3 regions of the Thermodesulforhabdus norvegica genome follow, and region 1 is predicted to be linked to each of the others. Evidence: riboswitches for the same ligand, from Rfam matches in the RefSeq annotation. Region 1 holds a riboswitch; each other region holds the start of a gene.
What was found. A riboswitch is a leader RNA that binds a small molecule or an ion and turns the genes downstream of it on or off. The one in region 1 is predicted to bind cobalamin.

Region 1 (7,031 bases):
TGGCATCATGAAAAAGGGCACTTTTATCGTTTCGCCTCCGCCTCATGTGCATTCGGGCTGGAGTGTTTGCCGGGTGCATTGTGAGACGGTTCTTGCGCTGGTGCCCACAATACTGGCGGGCATATATTTCTTCGGTTTTGGAGTACTGAAACCAATAGTTGCGGCAGTCGTGGGCACGGTTCTGGCGGAAGCCGTCTGGCAAAAGGCCATAAAAAGGCCTGTGACCGTTAGTGACGGTAGTGCAGTTTTAACGGGGGTTTTACTGGGCCTTCTTATCTCGCCTTCCGTTCCCTGGTGGATTCCTTTCATTGGCGGCGTGATTGGAATTCTTGTACCCAAGCAGTTCTTCGGCGGAGTCGGCCAAAATGCATTCAGTACAGTTCTGGTGGGCTGGGCAGTGATGTACGTGTCCTATCAATCCATTATGGCCGATTATCCCATGCCTGCGCCCTTGTTCGGTTTGACCCCCGGAGGCTATGTGGAATATCCGCCAACGGAGGTTCTAAAGTGGGATGGGGTTGAAGTCGTTCGGGATATTCCACTTGTAGATCTGTTCATCGGAAATGTTCCCGGCACGGCGGGAACGACTTCCGTGCTCGCCGTCCTTATCGGCGGCATATATTTAATCCTGCGGGGCATAATCCCCTGGCAGATTCCCGTCTTCTACTTGATCGGAGCGGCAGGCTTTGAACTGATCTTCTGGATGATAAACCCCGCCAAGTATGCTTCCCCTATTTTCCACCTTTTCTCCGGATGGATGATGCTGGGTGCCTTCTTTCTTTCCACCGAAAAGGGCACGACGCCTCTTAAGCCTGCGCCGATGGTACTTTACGGCCTGGGTTGCGGCATCATGACCATGATCATAAGAAACTGGGGTGTTTATGTGGACGGGGTGCCCTTTGCGATTCTTTTCATGAATGCTGTGGCGCCTCTTCTTGACAGGATGAAAACCAAACCAATAGGGAGGGTAGAGGGCCTTGCGTGACATGGTAAAGATGGTCGTCGTACTTACGGCCATATGCGCCGTATCGGGTTTTACCCTTGCCTTCCTGAACGATGCAACCCGGGAGGCACGGGCTTATCAGTTGCTCAAATTCGTGAAGGAACCTTCCATCAGAGCAGTTTTCTCGGTACTGGATTATGACAACGATCCCATAAAGGATCGTATGGAGGTCAAGGTAGGAGAGGAAACCAAAACCGTTTTTCCTGCCAAAAAGGGTGGTCAGGTTATAGCCGTGGCGTTGGATGCTGCTGCTTCTGGTTACGGCGGTCCGGTAGAGGTCATGGTGGGATTTAAGCCTGATGGTACTCTTGTGGGAATTGGTATAATGAGACATTCGGAAACACCCGGACTGGGAGCAAGGGTTACGGAAGATGTCTTTACGTCTCAGTTCAGAGACAAGACACCTCCCATAAAACTGTCGGCACAGGGTGGTACGATAAACGCCGTATCAGGGGCCACGATCTCCAGTACTGCTGTCGTTACTGCGGTAAATCAGGCAAGTGAAATCTTTTCTCAGATCAAGGGGGAGGTTTTTTAACCTATGAGTGTTGCAAAAGAATTCACAAAGGGTTTGTGGAAAGAAATACCTCCTTTCAGGCTTGTTCTCGGGCTTTGTCCGACACTTGCCGTAACCACAGCGGCCGAAAACGGGCTTGGTATGGGGTTGGCCACAACCTTCGTCCTGGTGGGTTCCAATTTTATAGTCTCAATTCTGCGTAAGATCATACCTTCTAAAGTTAGAATAGCCTCCTTCATCGTTGTCATTGCAACTTTTGTTGTTATGGTGGAATTGCTCATGCAGGCTTACTTCTATCCTCTATACAAGGTGCTTGGAATTTTTATACCCTTAATCGTGGTTAACTGTATCGTTCTAGGTCGAGCTGAGGCTTTTGCCTCAAAAAACGGGGTAATTCTGTCTCTGGCCGATGGGCTCGGCATTGGGCTTGGTTTTACCATCTCGCTTACGGTGCTCGGAGCTATAAGAGAACTTTTCGGAAGTGGCACAATCTTCGGGCATGCCGTTATGGGGGCATCTTTTGAACCTTTGAGTTTCCTGATAAAAGCCCCGGGGGCTTTTCTGTGTCTGGGTGTTATTCTCGCAATTATGAACGCCATCAGCGAAAAGTAAGAGAGTGAGCGGGCCATGAACGAGTATTTGTTGATTGTTATCAGTGCCGTTCTTGTAAAAAACATCCTTTTGATACGTTATCTCGGTAACTGTCCTTTTCTGGGCGTGTCCAACCGAATGGACACGGCTACCGGCATGGCTATGGCCGTCGTCTTCGTCATGACGCTGGCCAATCTCATAACCTGGTGTGTTCACAGATACATTCTCGTTCCCTTTGGTCTTGAATACCTTCGCACCATTGCCTTCATATTGGTAATCGCATCGCTGGTTCAACTTGTGGAAATGTTCTTGCAAAAGTCAGTGCCTGTTCTCTACAGAATGCTGGGGATTTTCCTGCCTTTGATTACAACAAATTGCGCCGTGCTTGGTGCGGCTGTTATAGCCATTAACGAGGAGTATAACCTTGCCCAGGGTGTTGTCTTCGGCATTGCCTCTGCCGTTGGTTTCGGTCTGGCACTGATATTGATGACTGGGCTTCGTGAAAGGTATGCTCTTCAGCCCGTACCCCGGCATTTCAGGGGTACTTCATCGGGCTTAATTACTGCAAGTTTGCTTGCTCTGGCCTTTTTTGGCTTTTTTGGAATGGTTGAATAGAAGTTTGACCTTTTTTCATACTTGCGTTATTTACGGAGTTGAAAGAGCGTAGCTAAGGCTTCGGCATCCCGGAACACGGTGAAAATCCGTGGCGGACCCGCCGCTGTGATCGGGGACGGGAGGTCACCCCAGGGATTCGGGAGTTAGCTTTCCGGATCCGGCCACTGTTCTGCTCAAGCAGAATGGGAAGGCTGTGGCCATCCCGGATGATCCGAGAGCCAGAAGACCTGTCGAAGCCGTTAGCGGGCAATCCTGATGGCAAAGGGATCCCGGATCGATCACGCTGTAGGTGTGTGGTTGATCCGGGTTTTTCTTTTAAACCAAAACCGTAACGGGAGGTACTGACATGAAGGCAAAGGTCATCAGTTACCGTCGTCGCTGCCGTTCTGCTGCCGGAACCGGGCTTTCCCACTACATTTTGTTGACTCCCAAAAAGTAACCTAGCTACCGACCACTAATCGGGAATCACGGCAGGCCGTGGCCTGCCGTGACGAATTAGAAACTCGGGGAGGAAAGTTACCACTATGACAATCCCGCTTTACGCAAACACCGGTTATGGACCACACTTCAGCGTAATCGACATCGGCCTCAAGGACAAGGTCGCCGTAATTGACCCCGACACAGGCTTCTGGGCCCTGAGTGAATCAAGTTCGTTGGGTGATATACTGGCCGGCGACTTTGCAGAAAAATACATGGACCAACGGCAAAGTTTCGCCGAGGAAATGGATAATTTCCGATTTAACCTTACTCCCTCGGCCGTGTACTTCAACCCCACGGAAAAATGCAACTTTAACTGCACTTATTGCTATATTCCGGAGGAAATTCGGCGTAACGGCGTAACAATGACCTCCGAAGAAGTTTCCAGGGCCCTCAATGTCCTGAAGGAATATTTCGGTAAAACTCTGCCCCCGAAGGTTAAACCTCAAGTTATCTTCCACGGAAGCGAACCGATGATCGCCCGTGACGCCGTTTTCCGGGCAATTGAGGATTTTCGTGATGATTTCCTGTTCGGCATACAGACAAACGGCATTCTTCTGGATCGCGAAGCAGTGGAGTTCCTGACATCACGGAACACCGGAATCGGGCTGTCTCTAGATGCCCCCGTTGAAGAGGTTGCCAACACAACCCGGAAGAACTGGAGCGGTCAGGGGGGATTCCGAAAAATCCTCGAAGTGCTGGAGATGCTTCGAGAATATCCGGCCTACAATGTCATTACCACGGTCACCCGAGAAAATGTCCATCTTCTACCGCAGATGGTTGACTTCTTTGCAGATCTGGGCGTTCAAATGGTGATGTTTAACCCCGTAAGATGCACTCAACGGGGAGGCAGAGAACTTAAACCCGAGGACTCCATTATGGCAGAATACTTCTGCCGTGCCCTAGACCAGACGAGAACCGTAAGAGACCGCAAGGGATTCAAAATTGTGGTGGTTAATTTTGCCAACGTCCTGGCCGGGATTCTCGGCCCCACGACAAGAAGGCTCATGTGCGACATATCGCCATGTGGCGGAGGCAGGTGCTTTTTTGCGGTTTCGGCCCGGGGAGATCTCTTTCCCTGCAGTGAATTCGTGGGATTTCCCGAATTCCGTGGAGGAAACCTTTTAAAAGACCCTGTTGAAAATGCCCTTAAATCCGAACCTTTCCTCAAGGTTACGAATCGCAAGGTGGAAGACATAGCCCCCTGTTTCAGGTGCGCCATAAAACACTTCTGCGGCGCTCCTTGCCCTGCCGAAGTGTACTCTCTTCACGGAAAACTCAATGCTCCGGCCCCCTATTGCAAATTTTACGAGGAGCAGGTTCGATACGCTTTCAGGGTAATAGCGTCCGGAGAAGAAAAAGAATTCCTTTGGGACGGCTGGGAGGAAGAAACGGAGGAAACCTTTTCTCAGATCCTGCCTTAGGTCTATAAGGGGTCCGATTTAGGTCGGACCCTTTCATTTCTTGTTTTTCAGGTACCTGAGAAATTCTTCAACATCGTCCGGCGTATCTATAGAAATTGTATCCCGTGAAGACGGAAGAATTTTAACGGAATAGCCCCGTTCAAGGGCTCTGAGCTGTTCCAGGCGCTCAAGTTGTTCCAGCTTACCCGGTGGCAACTTCACAAAAGTTTTCAAAAAGCCGTAACGATAACCATAAAACCCCAGATGCTTCCACCAGACCAGATTATCAGACGTGTCGTCTCTGACGTGTGGTATCGGAGCACGGGAAAAGTAAAGAGCTCGCATTTCGTTATCAAAAACAACCTTGACGGTGTTGGGATTCAGGAATTCTTCTTTTGATTTTGATCGATAGGCCAGCGTAATAATGGAGAATTCCGGATACTCCACACAAGCCGTTATCAAATCGTCCACAATCTGCCCGTCAACCGTGGGTTCATCACCCTGTACGTTAATAATGACGTCCTCGTCGCGGCAACCGTACTTCTCGGCCGCTTCGGCTATTCTATCGGTCCCGGACAAGTGTTCGGAACTGGTCAGCACGACAGATGCACCGAAGCTTTCGGCTTCCTCACGAATCCTTTCATCATCCGTGGCTATTATCACATTATCGGCTTTCAGGCTCCGGGAGCATCCCTCGTAAACCCACCTTAATAAGGACTTCCCCGCCAACTTCAAAAGAGGCTTTCCGGGAAGCCTTGTCGAAGAGTACCTTGCCGGTATAAAGACATAAGTTGCCATGAAAACCTCTTAATGTGGAGGAACCTCGATGTCCGAAAAAGCCCAGCTAGATATTACGGATCCTTCCGATCAAAGACAAGCCCTGGAACTGGCCTCCAACTATGCGAAAACCCTCCTTCAGAGATTTCCGGAATACTCTGAATGGTTATGGGATCAGAAATCGATAAGAAGAAGCTTTTCGCTTTTGGATGTTCACAGGGATTTTCAGAAAGAAATCGGTGAAGCTCCTTCTCTGGCCGAGGTAGCCAGAGCTATGAGGCGGGTGAAGCAAAGACATTTCCTGAGACTCGCCCTGAGGGACCTAATCGGTTTGGACGACCTCCAGAGTTCAACGGGTCAGCTATCGGATTTCGCCTGCGCTGCATTTCAAACGGCTTACCAATTTCTCGAAAAATTTCCCCATCTTTGGAACGGGGTTTTGCTTATTGATGAAATAAAATCAGGAAATCTATCCCTTGCGGTAATCGGACTCGGCAAGCTGGGAGCCCACGAACTGAATTTTGTTTCAGATGTGGATATTATGTTCATATACGAGATGGATCCGACCTCATCCAACCGCCTGCTTCACGAAGTCGTCTCAACTCTAACCCGTTTATGCCATGCCTTAGTTCATCTGGTGGACGACATCGTGGAGGGTGATCGGCTGTTCAAAGTAGATCTGCGCTTAAGACCCGGCGGAAAAGACTCGGAACTGGTCGTCCCTCTGCCCTTTGCATTACACCATTACCTTGTGGAAGGTCAGAGCTGGGAAAGATTTGCTCTTATCAAGGCCTCCCCCCTTGCCGGTAACATAAGTCTGGGTAATTACCTGATAAGGGAAGTTCAGCCCTTCATATACCGTCGTTTTCTCGACTTTCAGGCGCTGGACGAGATACGGCGGATGCGAGACAGGATTCTTTCCGAAACACCTCCCACAAAACCCGGGCCGGGTTACGACGTTAAACTCGGCATTGGTGGCATAAGGGAAATAGAATTCATAGTGCAGGCTCTTCAGATCATATACGGGGGGAGAAAACCGGACCTTCGTGAGGCTTCAACCTTAAAGGCCCTTAAGAAACTTGCAAAGGAAGAAATCCTTCCGGAAGATGTGGCTATGAAGCTGAGCGAGGCCTACGAGTTTCTGAGGAGGACGGAACACTGGATTCAGCTTGCGAACAACGTTCAGAGCCACAAGATCCCCAGGTCCGCAACGGCAATGGAAAAGCTGGTTCGTGCCGTTATGAGGGTTCACCCTTCCGAGGAGGTCGGACCCTACATTGAGCAGTTTATAAAACATCTTCACAACCAGACCGACTTCGTTAACAACCAGTTCCGCTCTCTCTTTGGTGAAGAGTTCACACGATACGGGGGTAGAGGCGAAGAAGTGCCGAAAGAGGAGGAAGAAACAGAGGCTTTAAACTCGAGGTGTATTAAGGAAATAATTGAAAAGTGGTCGGCTTCTAAAGAGCTTTCGGAGGAGAAAAAAGCCTTCGTTGCCGTAGTTGCCGACAGGAGCTCAACATTGGTTTGCAAGCTTCCAAATTCCTTTCCCGCTGAAACTGCAGCGGTGAAAATAATCCGCTTCATGGAAGGCGTACTTCGAAGACCGGGTTTGGTAAAGTTTTTTCTTGGAGGAAGCAGAAGACAT
Region 2 (7,031 bases), 240 kb from region 1:
TCGGAAATACCGGCAGAAAGATACCTGGGGTTACCGGTTCCAACGACCGTTATAACCTGAAAGGTTTCGATTATTCCGCATACCGTCCCGAGAAGACCCAAAAGAGGAGCAACAGAAGCCATGGTTGTAAGTGTCGAAAGAAACCGGTTGAGGCGTCCCGTCTCTTTAAAAAGGGCTTCATCAACGATATCTTCAACTCTCGGCACTTCAGCCCTGGTCGGATTTGAGAGAAAGTAAGCTGAATACGCCGAAACTATGTTGCCGACAATCCTTGCCGCAGGAGAAAACCCTAATCCCTTACAGATCTCGTAACATCGATCCCATTTGCCCGAACGAACCGCATCCATAATACGCGTCCATGCTTCTTCGCCGAGCGGCTTTTGCTTCCGGTAAAACCAGACTCTCTCGATAAAAATGGACGCACATATGAGCGCTATAAGCAGAAGCGGCCACATAACGACCCCGCCCGACTTAAACCATTCGACGAGGCGATTGCCTGTGGCTTCGTAAACGTTCTCGTAAGCCTTTTTCCCCGTTATGTCGACCGGCACAGGACCGCCGTTTTTATCAAGAAAGTTTTTTACGGTCCGTGAGATTTCCGCCGGAAGGGGATAACCTGAAAGCAGAAAAGAATTGCCGGGACCCAGTCTGACGAGCCTGACATCGTCACTGGATAAGGCAAAAATACAGAAAGTTCCGACCCTCAAAGCCGTCACATTTCGTTCCTGACCGTCATCGCCGTAAATGGGAAGTTCGACCTTCTCTACAAGTCCCCCAAGCGTGATTTCCGTAAAGAGCGCTTCCGCCAGGGACCTGATATCTTCCATGGTTACAACGTAGTCCGGTTCATTTAATCTATCCCGCAGGTCCTTTAAACCGCCGTGATACATGACCAGAGGATTTCTGTCGAAAAGACCTGCAAAATCGTCCTGCCATGAAAGAATCTGCCTGTGTATTTCGGCCACTTCACCCTGCTGCTCCGAAAGGTCTTTACGGAATTCTTCTTCATTTTTCCGCAATGCTTCAAACTCACTCTTGAGACCCTCTACTTCACTTCTCAGAGCTCCGGCCCTTTTTTCAAGCGTCGCGATTTCTTCAAGCAGAGCACTTCGCTCCTTTTCGATCTGCCCGAAAACCCTTGAGGTCCTTTCTTCGGACAGTGTTATTTCTTTTTCAACCTCCTTTGAAAGAGTCCTCCAGGAAAGGCCTTCAGCTCTCGGAGTTCCCTGCATTACTGACAAAATAAGAAGACACAGCACGGAGAATTTCAGGGGTTGTGAGATCATCGTTCAGCCCTTTCACCGGCAACCGGAATAACTAACCAGGTATCTTCCCGGGAAGGCTCCAGGGAGTCTCCCCTCTGTACTCGATCAAAAACCTCCAGAACCCGGTCTCTTAAATCACCGGAAACAGGCTTCCATGTATGACTCACGGGATCATAAAAATTAAGAAAAGACCTATCAGGAGGCCCACAAAAAAGTGCAAGTCTGCCCACCCGCAAAAACTGCACGTACTGCTCTTTATCCCCCTCTTTGAGCATGCCGTCGTAGACTTCCACCGACCTTCCGTAAAGAGCTTCCGCAAGTAGAGTTTCAAGAACCTTTCGGGTCTTTTCCGATAGAGAAATCGAATAATCCGCAAGGGTTGCTTTGAGATCGGTCAGCCTCTTGAGCCTTTGTTCTCTGTGAAAGGGTAGGTCATTCCTTATGGCTTCATCAAGCCTATCTGTCGCATCGTAGAGAAACCTCTCAAGGTTCGAAATCAACTCCTGCGCACTTTCTCTCTGTTGCTCCAGTTTCTCAGACCTGGTCCTGGCCGTGTCCCGGTAATTCTCGTATTTCTCCTTTTCATGCTGCAGGTAGGCGATTTCCATTTTGAGCTTTACAATCTTTTGCTCCAGGGCAGCTCGCTCCTTTTCCCATTCTTCCCAGGCTCGGGCGGCATCTTTTTCATCGGATATTGCCTTGGTCAGAGCGGCATACAGTCCCGAAGGAGTCCCGGTAGAAGCACCAACATTACCTGCCGTCAGTATCGTGATCACAAAGAAAGCATTACATTTCAACCACATAGCAGCCGACCTCCATAAAATCAAAAGGCCACGCTCCCTTCCCTTTTCCGGAAAGGGCCTTCGTGGCCTTTTTCCTGTCCCCGGTTTTTCGGAACCGTTCTTCGGTTCGCCTGATGTTATTTTAGCGCATTGGTGGATGTCAAGAGGATAAACGCACCTGCCATCAAAACACATTACGAAACTGTGTCGGGTCGCTACAGGATACCAGAAAACAGTGTTGACATTTCATGTTTCCATCAGGTATAGGAGTTACGGAAATTTTGAAGTTTAGCGGTATCAGGTGCCCCTGCTAAGGGCTTAAAAGGGAACCCCGTGGGAATCGGGGACGGTCCCGCCGCTGTGAACGGGGACGAAACCCGCAAAATGCCACTGTCCCGATGATCGGGATGGGAAGGCGCGGGGAGTAGGAAGATCCGTGAGTCAGAAGACCTGCCTGATACCGGCCGATTGAGGGTTCGAGGAAGGACCCGAGCGGCTCCCAGGGATGAAGAAAGCAGGGTGCAATCCTTAGGGCGCAGGCTCTAAGGATTTTTTTTATAAATTAAAAACCCAAGGAGGAATCATTATGCGAGTCCTGCCGGTCTTCGTGGCCTTTCTGTCCCTGGGATTCAACCTTTTTTGTTGCCATGCCTCTCGTGCTTTTGAGATGGAACCTCTGGTCATCACCGCAACCAGGGTTCCAACACCGAGTCACGAAGTCCCTGTAAGGGTCGACGTCATCACCCGGGAAGAAATAGAACGATCACACGCATCAGACCTTTCAGAGCTGCTCATTCAGAAGCTCCCTACCCATTTTCATCGATACCCCGGATCACTTACCTCTGTTGATATTCGCGGATTCCGTACAGACACGCACGGAACGGACATCAAAGGTCGTGTCCTCGTGCTCATTGACGGTCACAGGGCCGGGACGGGAAACATATCGGCCGTTCCTCTGGAAAATGTTGAAAAAATCGAGATTCTTCGAGGGCCCGCATCGGTCATGTACGGTTCTGCGGCCCTCGGCGGCGTGATCAACATCATTACGAGAGAAGGCAGGGGAAAACCCACCGTTGAAGCGGGCTTTGAATACGGAAGCTGGAATCGAAAAAAAGGCAGTCTCTCCGCATCAGGAGGACTTTCCGGAGATCAAATTGGTATATCCTTCGGCGCAAGGCAAATTCATCAGGACGATGACTATAACGATGGAGACGGCGATAGGGTTGAAAACACGCACTATTCTGACGAAGCCTATTCCCTGAGCCTTACGGCAAGGCCAGCAGAAGGTCACCGTATTATGTTCGTCGGCCAATACTTCAGGGCCTGGGATGTGGGGACGCCCGGCGCTACCTACAGTCCTGACTACGACGATTATAAAAGCATACTGCGGCGCTACGGTGCTCTGAGTTATGACGGCGGCGCGGACGAACTAGGTCTTTCGTGGCACATCAGTGGCTACAGCGTTTACGACAGAAGCTCCTGGAACGATCCTGCTCAGGCCTGGGGATATCTCAACCACATTGTAGAAACCGAAACACAGGGTCTTCGAGGCCATGTTGCCGTACCTGCTTTCGGTTTGGGAAGGATAATCGTCGGAGGCGATTTCGATCACATCGAAGTGGATTCCTGGAACGTCCCCCCGGGTGTCGCACCATGGTCTCCCGACACAAGCTACGACAATTATGCTCTTTATGGGGAACAAAAAATTTCCCTTTTTGACCGTCTCAATATCTATGCCGGCCTGAGATACGACCTTTTCGACGAAAGCCTGGAAGAAACTCCGGGGCTTGAGGTTACGGCCGAAGATAAAAGCTTCGACGACGTAAGCTGGAGGGTCGGCGCAAGCTTCGACCTCACAGACTGGCTGACGGCCAGGGGTCACATCGGAACGGGCTTTCGGGCACCTACGGCCGATGAGCTGGCCGGTAGGTTTGCTCAGGGGAGCTGGACAAAGATCGCTGGAAATCCCGATCTGGAGCCCGAAAAGAGCACGACCTATGAGCTGGGGGTCGATGCGGTTTACGGCAAGGCGTCGCTGGGTTTTTCCGTCTTTTACACGGACTACACGGATCGCATTGTCGGCGGATTTACAACGTGCATTGACGGCGATTGCACCTGGACCACCTACAGAAACGTTGACGGGGCGACCTTTACCGGCATGGACGGATATGCCTCCTGCGACTTCGCATTCTCTCTTGGTTCTTTTAATGCCACCGTCACCCCTTATGTAAACTGGATCTACTATTTCTCCCGTGAGCTTGAAGACGAAAGCTCGGCACAGGACCTCGGTACCGATACCGTTACCTATGTATCAAAGGCCAATCTGATCGCCGGGCTTCGGTTTCACTTTGACCGCTATGCAGACCTGAACATATGGGCGAACTACCATGGTCCTCAAAAAGTTCAGAACTGGGACTACACATCACCCTTATACGGAACCGTTTACGACAAAGGCGGTTTCACCATTTATTCACTCCGGCTGGATTTTCACATCTTCGATCATCTTCATCCCTATCTGACGATCGATAACCTGACCGACAAGGATTACGCCTACGCAGATGGATACCCTATGCCGGGGCTGACCGTTATCGGAGGCTTTAAACTCAGGTTCTAGGGAGGCAGGCATGTCCGTTAGGGCTCTCATTGTTGGCCTCTTTCTGGCCCTTGCCGTTTTCGCCGCCAAAACAGGGGCGGGACTGGCTTACGGGCTTAAAACCCGCAAAAGCAGAAGGGCTGTGGCAGGTCTTCTCATCGGCTATTCACTGGGATACCTTGCGCTGATTTCGGCCATGACATCGATACTTACAGGACCCTGCCTGTCAGACCAGGTCAGAGCCGTGCTGAACAATCTGGCCCATCACGGCATAACGGCTCATGTCTGTCTTGCCCTGGGTCTGTTCGTCTGGGGATTGATTCTTCTGGGAAGACCTTCTCGTGAAGTCGCTTCTGCCGGAAAGGCCTGGCTTGCCCTTGTGATCCCCTGTCCTGTATGCCTCCTTGCCATCTCGTGCTCTCTTGCGGTCCTTCTCGTCTATCTTCAGACATCCGGCTGGAAGGTTATACTTCTTGCATGGGCCCTTTTCATCGGCACCGGGTTGATAACGGCCGGGCTTTTTTCCGCCCTGAAAGCACATCCTGATCTGATTCTGGGATTTTCAATGATGGGCGTTGCGGCCTACACGCTGGGATCTCTTTTTCTGGGCCCTTCCCTTGAAGATGCCCGGAGAGTCTTTCGCATAGTAAGCACCGGTCGGGAACTCTCAGCCTTTACCCTGGGCAAAACCCTGCCCGTCCTGATCGCGGCAGGTCTGGCATTTTTCGGCGGGTTTATTCGGGCTTTCTCTGCTGTCCGTCAGGGCCTGCCGGTTCAAAAAAGCCGAAAAGGAGTAGGGCTATGAATTTTTTAGGGGCCTTTCTCACATCTTTTATTTACCTTGTTTCAAGCACACTGCTCTATCCTGTTTTGCTTCTTCTGAGCATCCTCACGCTGTGGAGCTGTGCCCAGTGCGGGGCATTTCTCGGGGAATGGATCGCCAGAAGGCGGTTTCAGAAAACCATTGAGATCGATGACGGAAACCGCCGTATTACTCTTTTCTTGAGGTCATCAAGAGTAGCCGCATTTTACGAAAGCCTGAGGCAGATTCAGGTCCGGCGGGACTCCGCCGGGGATCCTCACACTGCTTATCTGCTTGTCAGTGCCGAAGAAGAAGCCCGCAGTTCCCTGGACTGGCTGCGTTTGGTCGTCCGTACAGGCCCTATGCTCGGACTCATGGGCACTCTCATTCCCATGGGAACAGGCCTCGCTGCACTCTCCCGGGGCGACATCGGGCGACTTTCTTCCGATCTCGTCATTGCCTTCACCACAACGGTAGTGGGGCTCGCTCAGGGCGGTCTGGCCTACTGGATACATACGATCAGGCGCCGATGGATAGAGGCAGACTGCCTGCAGATGGAGTACCTGGCCGAACTTATCACGGGAAAACACGACGAAGAAAGGGACACCGTCGATGAAGCCGAGCTATTTGAAAAGCACGAAGTTACTGCGCCGGTCCGATCCCGATCCTGAAGACCCCCTGGTCGGCGTCGCCAATCTTTTTGACCTCGGGCTGGTCTTTATCGTCGGGTTGCTCCTCACCCTTTTCACGGCTTACGGTTTGACGGATCTCTTCAGTGAAAAGTCGGAGTTTACCATTCTGAAAAAGGATGCACGGGGACAGCTCGAGATCATCACCAAGAAGGGACGGGACATACGGGCAATGAGGGTTACCGGCAAAAAGGCGGAAGGGCTGGGCGAACGACTGGGAACGGCTTATCGGCTTCAGGACGGCACTATGGTTTATGTACCGGAGGAATAAACCATGAAACCGGGAAAACTGGCCGTGACGTGCTTATTATTTCTGCTTTTTGTGCCGCTACCTCTTTCGGCACTGCAACACGATGACCAGCGGTTCCGGAAGGATCTGATTTCCCCAGAAGAGCTCGGGGCAGGCGTCGTCTCGCTGGACTCATCGGTAACGGAAATCATTCTGGCCCTGGGGGCAGGTCAACTTCTCAGGGGCGTTACCATCCACGACCTGGATGTCGTGAGGCGTTTTATGGCCCGACCTCCAGAAGGCCTTGCAGTCGTTGGCAGTTTCTTCGCGCCGGACATCAAAAAAATTGCCGGGATTTTTGAAAAAGGCCGGGGGGTTATTTTCGTCCACGACTACCACCAATCAATAGGAAAGGAGCTTTCCCGCTACGGCAGGGTTCTTAAGCTGAGCATTAACGGACCCGAAGATCTCTACGAGGCCATTCGCACTCTTGGGTTCGTCCTCAAAAGGGAAGAAAAAGCCGAAGGGCTGGTAGCCGATATAAAAGGCCAGATCGAAATCATATCCAGGAAAGCGGCCCGCATACCTCCCGACAGGAGAAAGCGGGTTCTCCGTTTCATGGGCCGAAAAGATTCCGATTCCGTGTACGTGCCCGGCGACGATTCTTTTCA
Region 3 (7,031 bases), on a different contig from region 1:
CTCCCAAAGCACGAAGGATCTTCTGGCGCTCAAGGCTGGCCGTTTCGGGCATGGCAAGAATAAGCCTATAACCCTTTACTGCCGCAACTACCGCAAGGCCGATTCCGGTATTCCCGCTCGTGGCCTCGATTATTATCTTATCCTTTGTAAGGATGCCCCGTCGCTCTGCGTCCTCAATCATCATCAAGGCAGGGCGATCCTTAATTGACCCTCCAGGATTCTTCGCTTCCCACTTTGCGTAGATGGTGACGTTCGGGTTTGGATTGAGGCGGTTTATTTTTATAAGAGGAGTATTTCCAATGGCCTGTAAAACGTTTTCATAGACATTTTTTCCCATCATCCGTCACATCCCCGGTCTGGAAGTGGCTTAAGCGGAAAGGCGCCGTTATCCTTACCACAGTATACACCACTTCCGCAATTGCTGAATTCCTGATATACCTTTTGCCGTTGAAAAAAGGAAGGCCGGCAGATTGGCCGGTGAAATTGAAGAGGGAGGCTTCCATGGTAAACGCCGGAAATACAAGAATCGGCTGGATAGGTACCGGTGTAATGGGTCTTTCCATGTGCTCTCGCATAATAGACGCGGGATACGATGTTACGGTTTATAACCGCACGAAAGAAAAAGCAGAGCCCCTCCTTCAAAAGGGGGCTCACTGGGCGGACAGTCCCTCAGAAGTTGCCGTAAAATCCGACGTCGTCGTTACCATCGTGGGATTTCCCGAGGATGTGCGGCAGGTCTATCTCGATGAAAAGGGTCTGATAGAAGGGTCAAGACCGGGAACGATCCTGATCGACATGACCACAACGGAACCGGCTCTTGCCTGTACCATTTACGAGCGAGCAAAAAGCAAAGGGGTTCATTTTCTGGACGCTCCGGTGTCCGGAGGCGATGTGGGAGCAAGAGAAGGAACGCTTTCCATAATGGTGGGCGGCGATCGTGAAATTTTCGAGACCGTGCATCCTCTGCTCACAATACTCGGAAAGAACATCGTCTATCAGGGAAAGGCAGGGTCAGGCCAGCACACAAAAATGTGCAATCAGATTGTCATAGCGGGAACCATGATAGGCATCTGCGAAGCTCTGTTATACGGATACAAAGCCGGACTGGACCTGACGGAAGTTTTAAAATCCATTGCCAGAGGTGCCGCAGCGTGCTGGAGCCTGGACAACCTTGCGCCCAGGATACTGACCAGGAACTTTGACCCCGGGTTTTTTGTGGAGCACTTCATAAAAGACCTGGGAATTGCATTAAAAGAAGCCGAAAGAATGAATCTCGCTCTGCCCGGTCTTTCTCTGGCGCGCCAGCTCTATGTAGCAGCCAGAGCCCAGGGGCACGGCCACAAAGGCACTCACGCATTGATCCTTGCACTGGAACATCTTTCAGGGTTAAAGATTTTTTCGTAATCTGGAAAGCTACGACAAGGGGGATAAAGTGGCCAGGAGATTCGTCCAGATTGAAGACTTCCCCGTAAGGATCACTCTACCCGTTTTGTGGGGTCACATGGATGCATTCCAGCATGTGAATAACGTGATATATTTTCGTTATTTCGAGACAGCACGAATCGAGTATTTTGACAGAACCCCGCTTATGAAGATAATGAAAGAGAAGGGTGTGGGGCCAATTCTTGCTTCGACTAGTTGCAGATACATAAGGCCTCTTCGGTACCCGGACATAATCGAAGTGGGTTGCCGCATGCTGTGGGTCAGCGATTCCGAAGCCGAGCAGGAGTACGGGGTGTACAGCACGAAACAGAAAGCAATTGCTGCCGTCGGAACGGGTTTGATTGTGGCCTACGACTACGGCAAACAACAGAGAACCAACTTTCCGGAAGAGTTCTTCGAAGCCGTAAAGGCCATAGAGCCGTCCGTAGAAATAAGACGCCGTTAGGGAAGAAAAGAAGTATGTTTACGATGACGGAAATATTCGAAATGGCATTGAGGCTTGAAGAAAACGGCGAGGCCTATTACAGGCAGGCTGCAGAGCATGCCAGATCCTGCGGAATGCCTCAAAAAGTGGCCGACCTGTGGAAAAAGCTTGCGGAAGACGAACGGGAACATAGAAAGATGTTCATGGAAATGAAAAAATCTTTTTTGCAGGGCACCGACATCGACATAAAAGAGAAGGTGGGATCCTGGTACATAGTCGAAGCTATAGGCAACAGGCTTTTTTCATTCGACCCGGCCTGTGCCTTCAGCGCATCGGAGCCGAAGGATATAATCGGGATAGCCCGTGGTGTGGAAGAAGATTCTATCAGGTTCTACGAATTCCTCAGAAAGCTCGTCGATAATGAAACCGTTTTGTCGATCATAAAAAGAATAATCGATGAAGAGCGGGGCCATGTTGAACATCTTGACCGGCTACTGGCAGGCTTATAATCCGGGGATTGCAAATCCTCATTAATTCACGAAAGGATCTTGCTCTTCACCGGCCCGAACCGATTTGTCGTAGCATAAGGTCAATTCACTTTAGGCCTGTAGCTATGAATATGCCGACAGAAGCACATCCACAATCTGGTTGGGCACAACAGTTCTCGCCCAGACTTTTCACCGAAACCTCTCTCAGCCCTGCCTCCGCCAACCATTCCTTCATGTGCTCACTTTTAAATCCCAACCACGCATCGTGATGCTCTATCCGCAGGAAGTCGTGGGAATGCTCATCCAGATCGGTGATAATAAGTTTACCCCCTGGTCTGAGAATTCGCGCCATCTCTTTAATTGCCCGATACGGCAATTCTATGTGATGAAGACACATATTGGCAAAGGCGTAATCTACACTTTCGTCGGAGATGGGTAGCTCCGTCACTTCTCCGACCAGATAATCAACCCCGCTAACGCCTGCCAGCTTCCTTCTCATCCCGGCAAGCATTGCTCCGGAGCGATCAACCGCTATCACACGCAAACCTCTGTTGACCAGCCCTTCGGTGATGAAACCCGTGCCTGCTCCAATGTCGGCAGCAACGGCATCGCTTCGCACACCCGCAATTGAAATGGCCTTTTCTCTGACCTCCTCCGAGAAAAAACCCCGCCTCATCCGATCCCAATCAGAAGCAACCCGGTCGAAATAGTGGTTCGAAGTCATGACACCCCCTATTACCTTCGCCCATACACTCAACCCCAGCAGACCTTACAAACCGTCGACACGATAAAAAGGCCTTTTTCACCGTGCGGAAGAAACTTCGGGCAGATCAGAGGCAGAAACACTCTGAAGCTTTTTCTTCACTATCATAAGAGACAGGTAATGGGGCTTTTGCCCCCGTAAGGATCTTACATCGTACGAGATGGATTCCCCCTCCAGGCCGCACCGGCTGACAAAACAGGCGTTCTTTTCCAGCCCCTGTGATTCCAGAGCATCTATTACGGCGTCTATGTTCCGGTAAACCTTCAGTAAAACCACGTTGTCTGTAACTTCAAGCATTCTCCGGAGATGTTCTCCCCCCTGTGCTCCCGAAACTACGGCCAGAGATTCTTCACCTTCAACCAGAGGCACCGTACAGGCAGAAGCCGCCGCCTGAAAGGAAGTGATGCCCGGAACGGTTTCGATTTTTACGCTTCCCAGCAGGTTATAGAGTTCTCTCACCAAATATATGTATGTGCTGTAGATCAGGGGGTCTCCGAGAGTAACAAAGGCGACATCCTTACCGCTTCTCAAGACCTCCGCCACCCTCAGGCCGTTTTTGTGCCATGAATTTTCAAGGGTATCCGAATGGTAAGTCATCGGGAAGTAAAGATATTCCACAGGGGTTTCCGGAGGCAGGTAGGGTTTCACTATGTCGAGTGCCAGGCTGTAGCTATTTTTGGAGGAGGCCGCAGCGAAGATATAAGATACCCGATTCAAGATTCTTACGGCCTTAACGGTAATGAGTTCGGGATCCCCGGGACCAACCCCTATTCCGTAGAAAGTTCCCACCATTTCTCATACCCCTTAAAAATAAAAATCCTTAGAAGGAATCGACTTCTAAGGATCCCCCATTTCCATCCTCAGAACTGCGGGCTCACCCTCATCCCCGAGGTGAGAGCCTCTCGTCGTCAGGCAGGTGTTCTGACTTGCGGATCTTCCTACTCCCCGCGCCTTCCCCCTGAAGGAGTGGCCTTCTGCGGGTTTCGTCCCCGCTCACAGCGGTGGGTCCGTGCCGGATTCTCACCGGACTTCCCTTTTAAGCCCTCTACCGGGCACCTGACAACAGAACAGCACTTGCCTTTTACATTAATCCTTTCTTATCAGTCAACGATAAGAAAAGGCCAGAGAGACAAAAAGCCGGGGCTACTGCCCTTCTTTTATCGTATGGCAGCCCTGACACGTTATGGGAGCTGCTTTGGTGTTGTTTTCGTGATTGTACTTGCGATGGCAGTCAATGCAGAGCCCGTGATAAGAAAGCTTCAGATTCAGTTTTTGCTGAGGAGGAGGAAGCCTCTTTTCGTTTTTCACCGTCGGTTCGTTATGACAGACCTGACAGGACGTTTCATCTCCGTCGGTCCAGATATTTTCGCCGTTTTTGTAAAGATGATGACACTCCGTACAATCATAACCCAAATCATCAAAGTGAAGCATGTGAGGAAACCTTACAAGGGGCATTGTATGCTTCGGGTAGAGCGATGAGTTGATAATAATCTCCTCTTCCTGAGCAAAACCCTTTGGCGAAGAGACAAAAAGTATTGCAAAAACCATCAAAAAAGCCAGTTTCTTCATGGTACCTTCCTCTCGAAAGCAATAAAAGTTAGTTCTTGTGACGGCTTCGGCCTACTTTTTAGTGAAATTTTTCTCGCGGTGTCAAGTGAAGCCGGAAGGAAAATTCTTGCCGACAACTCCGGCCAGAGGGTATTTCATAAAATCCGTATAAAAAAGACGGCAGAGTGAGGTGGATTTATGGAGGGTTTTGAAAAAATAGACGAGCGGGAGATCCCTGAGCTGAGCACCAGCGCCTTTAGATACACCCACAAGCCTTCAGGGGCAGATATCCTGTTGTTAAAAAACGGGGACGAAAACAAAGTTTTTGGAATAACCTTCAGAACGCCCCCTCAGGATGCCACCGGACTTCCTCACATACTGGAACATTCGGTACTCTGCGGTTCCCGCAAGTATCCGGTCAAAGAACCCTTCGTCGAGCTTCTCAAAGGCTCACTCCAAACCTTTCTGAATGCCTTTACCTATCCCGACAAAACATGCTACCCCGTGGCAAGTACACATGAAAAGGATTTTCATAATCTCGTGGATGTGTACCTCGACGCAGTTTTTTTCCCGATGCTCAGGGAAGAAATCTTTCTCCAGGAAGGCTGGCACTATCATGTGGAGAATCCCAGCGAAAAGCCGGAAATTCGCGGGGTGGTTTACAACGAAATGAAAGGGGCTTACTCATCACCCGAGAGAGTTCTCGCAGAAACCATCCAGCAGTCCCTGTTTCCCGATCACCCCTATTCCTTCGATTCCGGAGGAGACCCCCTGGAGATTCCGAATCTCTCGTACGAGGACTTCGTTGCCTACCACAAAAGATTCTACCACCCCAGCAATTCCCGCATCTTCTTCTACGGAAACGGTTATCCTGACGCCGAACTCAGCCACATCGCTTCCTATCTGGAAAGCTTTTCGGCGACCCACGTTCCTTCTTCAATCCCGGACCTGAAGCCCTGGACGGGTTTACGGAAAGTACAAAAAAAATATGCAGCAACGCCCGGTGACAACCTGGATCGTAAAACCTATGCAACGCTCAACTGGTTACTGCCGGAAACACACGAAAGGATCACAAATTTTTCGCTTCAGATACTGCACCACATCCTGATCGGCACTCCGGGATCTCCGCTGAGGAGAGCACTCATAGAGTCAGGGTTGGGCGAGGATCTTGCCGGTGGGGGCCTGGAGACAGAACTGCGATGGATGTACTTTGCCATCGGCCTCAAAGGCATGTCTTCAACCGCAATAGACGACATGGTCAACCTGATAGAGGATACCATTAGAGGGCTCATCCGAGACGGCATTCCAAGATCTACCGTAGAGGCCGCCCTCAACACGGTAGAATTCGCCTACCGGGAGGGTAATACCGGGAACTACCCAAGAGGTCTCATCCTGATGCTCAGTGCTCTTACTACCTGGCTCTATGATCACGATCCTCTGGCTCTCGTGGCCTTTGAAAAACCCATCAACAGGATAAAAGACCTTTATGCGGAGAACCCTCATTACTTCTCAGAACTCCTAGAGAAGTACTTCCTTCAGAACGACCGAAAATCCCTGGTCATTCTCGAGCCGGATCCCGATCTTTTGCGGAAAATGGAGGAACGCCTCCAGGCAAAGCTCGAAGAAGCCACGAAAGGATGGACGAAGGAGACGAAAATTTACTTCCTGGAAAAGACAAAAGCTCTTGTAACCTACCAGAATCAGCCGGATCGTCCCGAAGACATAGCTAAAATCCCGCGGCTGAGCAGGAATGACCTCAGCCCAGAACATCCCGCCTTACCCCGGATCATCGAAAACTCCTCGAACCCCCTCATGATGCTCCACCCGATTCAAACGAACGGTATCGTATATATCGACATAGGTTTCAAGTTTGACGGAATGCCACAGGATCATCTTTCCTATCTGCCTCTTTTTTGCTCAGCTCTTCTTGAAGCGGGTACGACCGACGAAGACTACGTAAAGTTTACCGAGCGAATAGCCCGTCATACGGGGGGCATACGCCCGAAATTAGTTGTCAGGAATTCCTTCAGTGACCCGTCAGGGGTTTATCTGCTACTACTCAGGGGTAAGGCTCTTTCCGAGAAAGTTCCCGAGCTACTGAGAATCTTCCGGGACATGATAAGTAAAGTAGATCTGAACAACCGGGACCGTATCTTTCAGATTATTCTTCGCCATAAGGCCCTGAGGTATCAGAGGATCATTCCCGAGGGACATCGAATGGCCATGAGAAGAGTCCGGGGACACTTTACCCTGCCCGACCGCGTCAAGGAAGAGCTTTCGGGATTGAGTCAATACTTCTTTGTGAAAAACCTGGCTGACAATTTCGACAAGAAGTGGCCCGAGATTAAAGAAAACCTTTCAGCCC

Region 2: another riboswitch for cobalamin. It lies ahead of BM091_RS01365 (TonB-dependent receptor plug domain-containing protein); the one in region 1 lies ahead of cbpB (peptide-modifying radical SAM enzyme CbpB).
Region 3: another riboswitch for cobalamin. It lies ahead of cobI (precorrin-2 C(20)-methyltransferase); the one in region 1 lies ahead of cbpB (peptide-modifying radical SAM enzyme CbpB).

The regions. Positions count from the first base shown of each region.
Region 1 covers NZ_FOUU01000001.1:514,150-521,180, forward strand. Annotated here, with positions in the region: gene BM091_RS02470 (4Fe-4S dicluster domain-containing protein) at 1-11, shown strand, start outside; gene BM091_RS02475 (RnfABCDGE type electron transport complex subunit D) at 8-985, shown strand; gene rnfG (RnfABCDGE type electron transport complex subunit G) at 987-1,541, shown strand; gene rsxE (electron transport complex subunit RsxE) at 1,545-2,132, shown strand; gene rsxA (electron transport complex subunit RsxA) at 2,148-2,726, shown strand; cobalamin riboswitch at 2,752-2,972, shown strand; gene cbpB (peptide-modifying radical SAM enzyme CbpB) at 3,251-4,627, shown strand; gene kdsB (3-deoxy-manno-octulosonate cytidylyltransferase) at 4,661-5,404, opposite strand; gene glnE (bifunctional [glutamate--ammonia ligase]-adenylyl-L-tyrosine phosphorylase/[glutamate--ammonia-ligase] adenylyltransferase) at 5,433-7,031, shown strand, end outside.
Region 2 covers NZ_FOUU01000001.1:272,993-280,023, forward strand. Annotated here, with positions in the region: gene BM091_RS14025 (MotA/TolQ/ExbB proton channel family protein) at 1-1,286, opposite strand, end outside; gene BM091_RS01360 (DUF3450 domain-containing protein) at 1,283-2,068, opposite strand; cobalamin riboswitch at 2,330-2,519, shown strand; gene BM091_RS01365 (TonB-dependent receptor plug domain-containing protein) at 2,634-4,661, shown strand; gene BM091_RS01370 (DUF2162 family putative transporter) at 4,672-5,445, shown strand; gene BM091_RS01375 (MotA/TolQ/ExbB proton channel family protein) at 5,442-6,113, shown strand; gene BM091_RS01380 (DUF2149 domain-containing protein) at 6,055-6,402, shown strand; gene BM091_RS01385 (adenosylcobinamide amidohydrolase) at 6,406-7,031, shown strand, end outside.
Region 3 covers NZ_FOUU01000003.1:22,111-29,141, reverse strand. Annotated here, with positions in the region: gene BM091_RS06235 (cysteine synthase) at 1-340, opposite strand, end outside; gene BM091_RS06225 (NAD(P)-dependent oxidoreductase) at 484-1,404, shown strand; gene BM091_RS06220 (acyl-CoA thioesterase) at 1,433-1,888, shown strand; gene BM091_RS06215 (ferritin-like domain-containing protein) at 1,903-2,376, shown strand; gene BM091_RS06210 (class I SAM-dependent methyltransferase) at 2,462-3,079, opposite strand; gene cobI (precorrin-2 C(20)-methyltransferase) at 3,158-3,910, opposite strand; cobalamin riboswitch at 4,013-4,193, opposite strand; gene BM091_RS06200 (cytochrome c3 family protein) at 4,262-4,687, opposite strand; gene BM091_RS06195 (insulinase family protein) at 4,865-7,031, shown strand, end outside.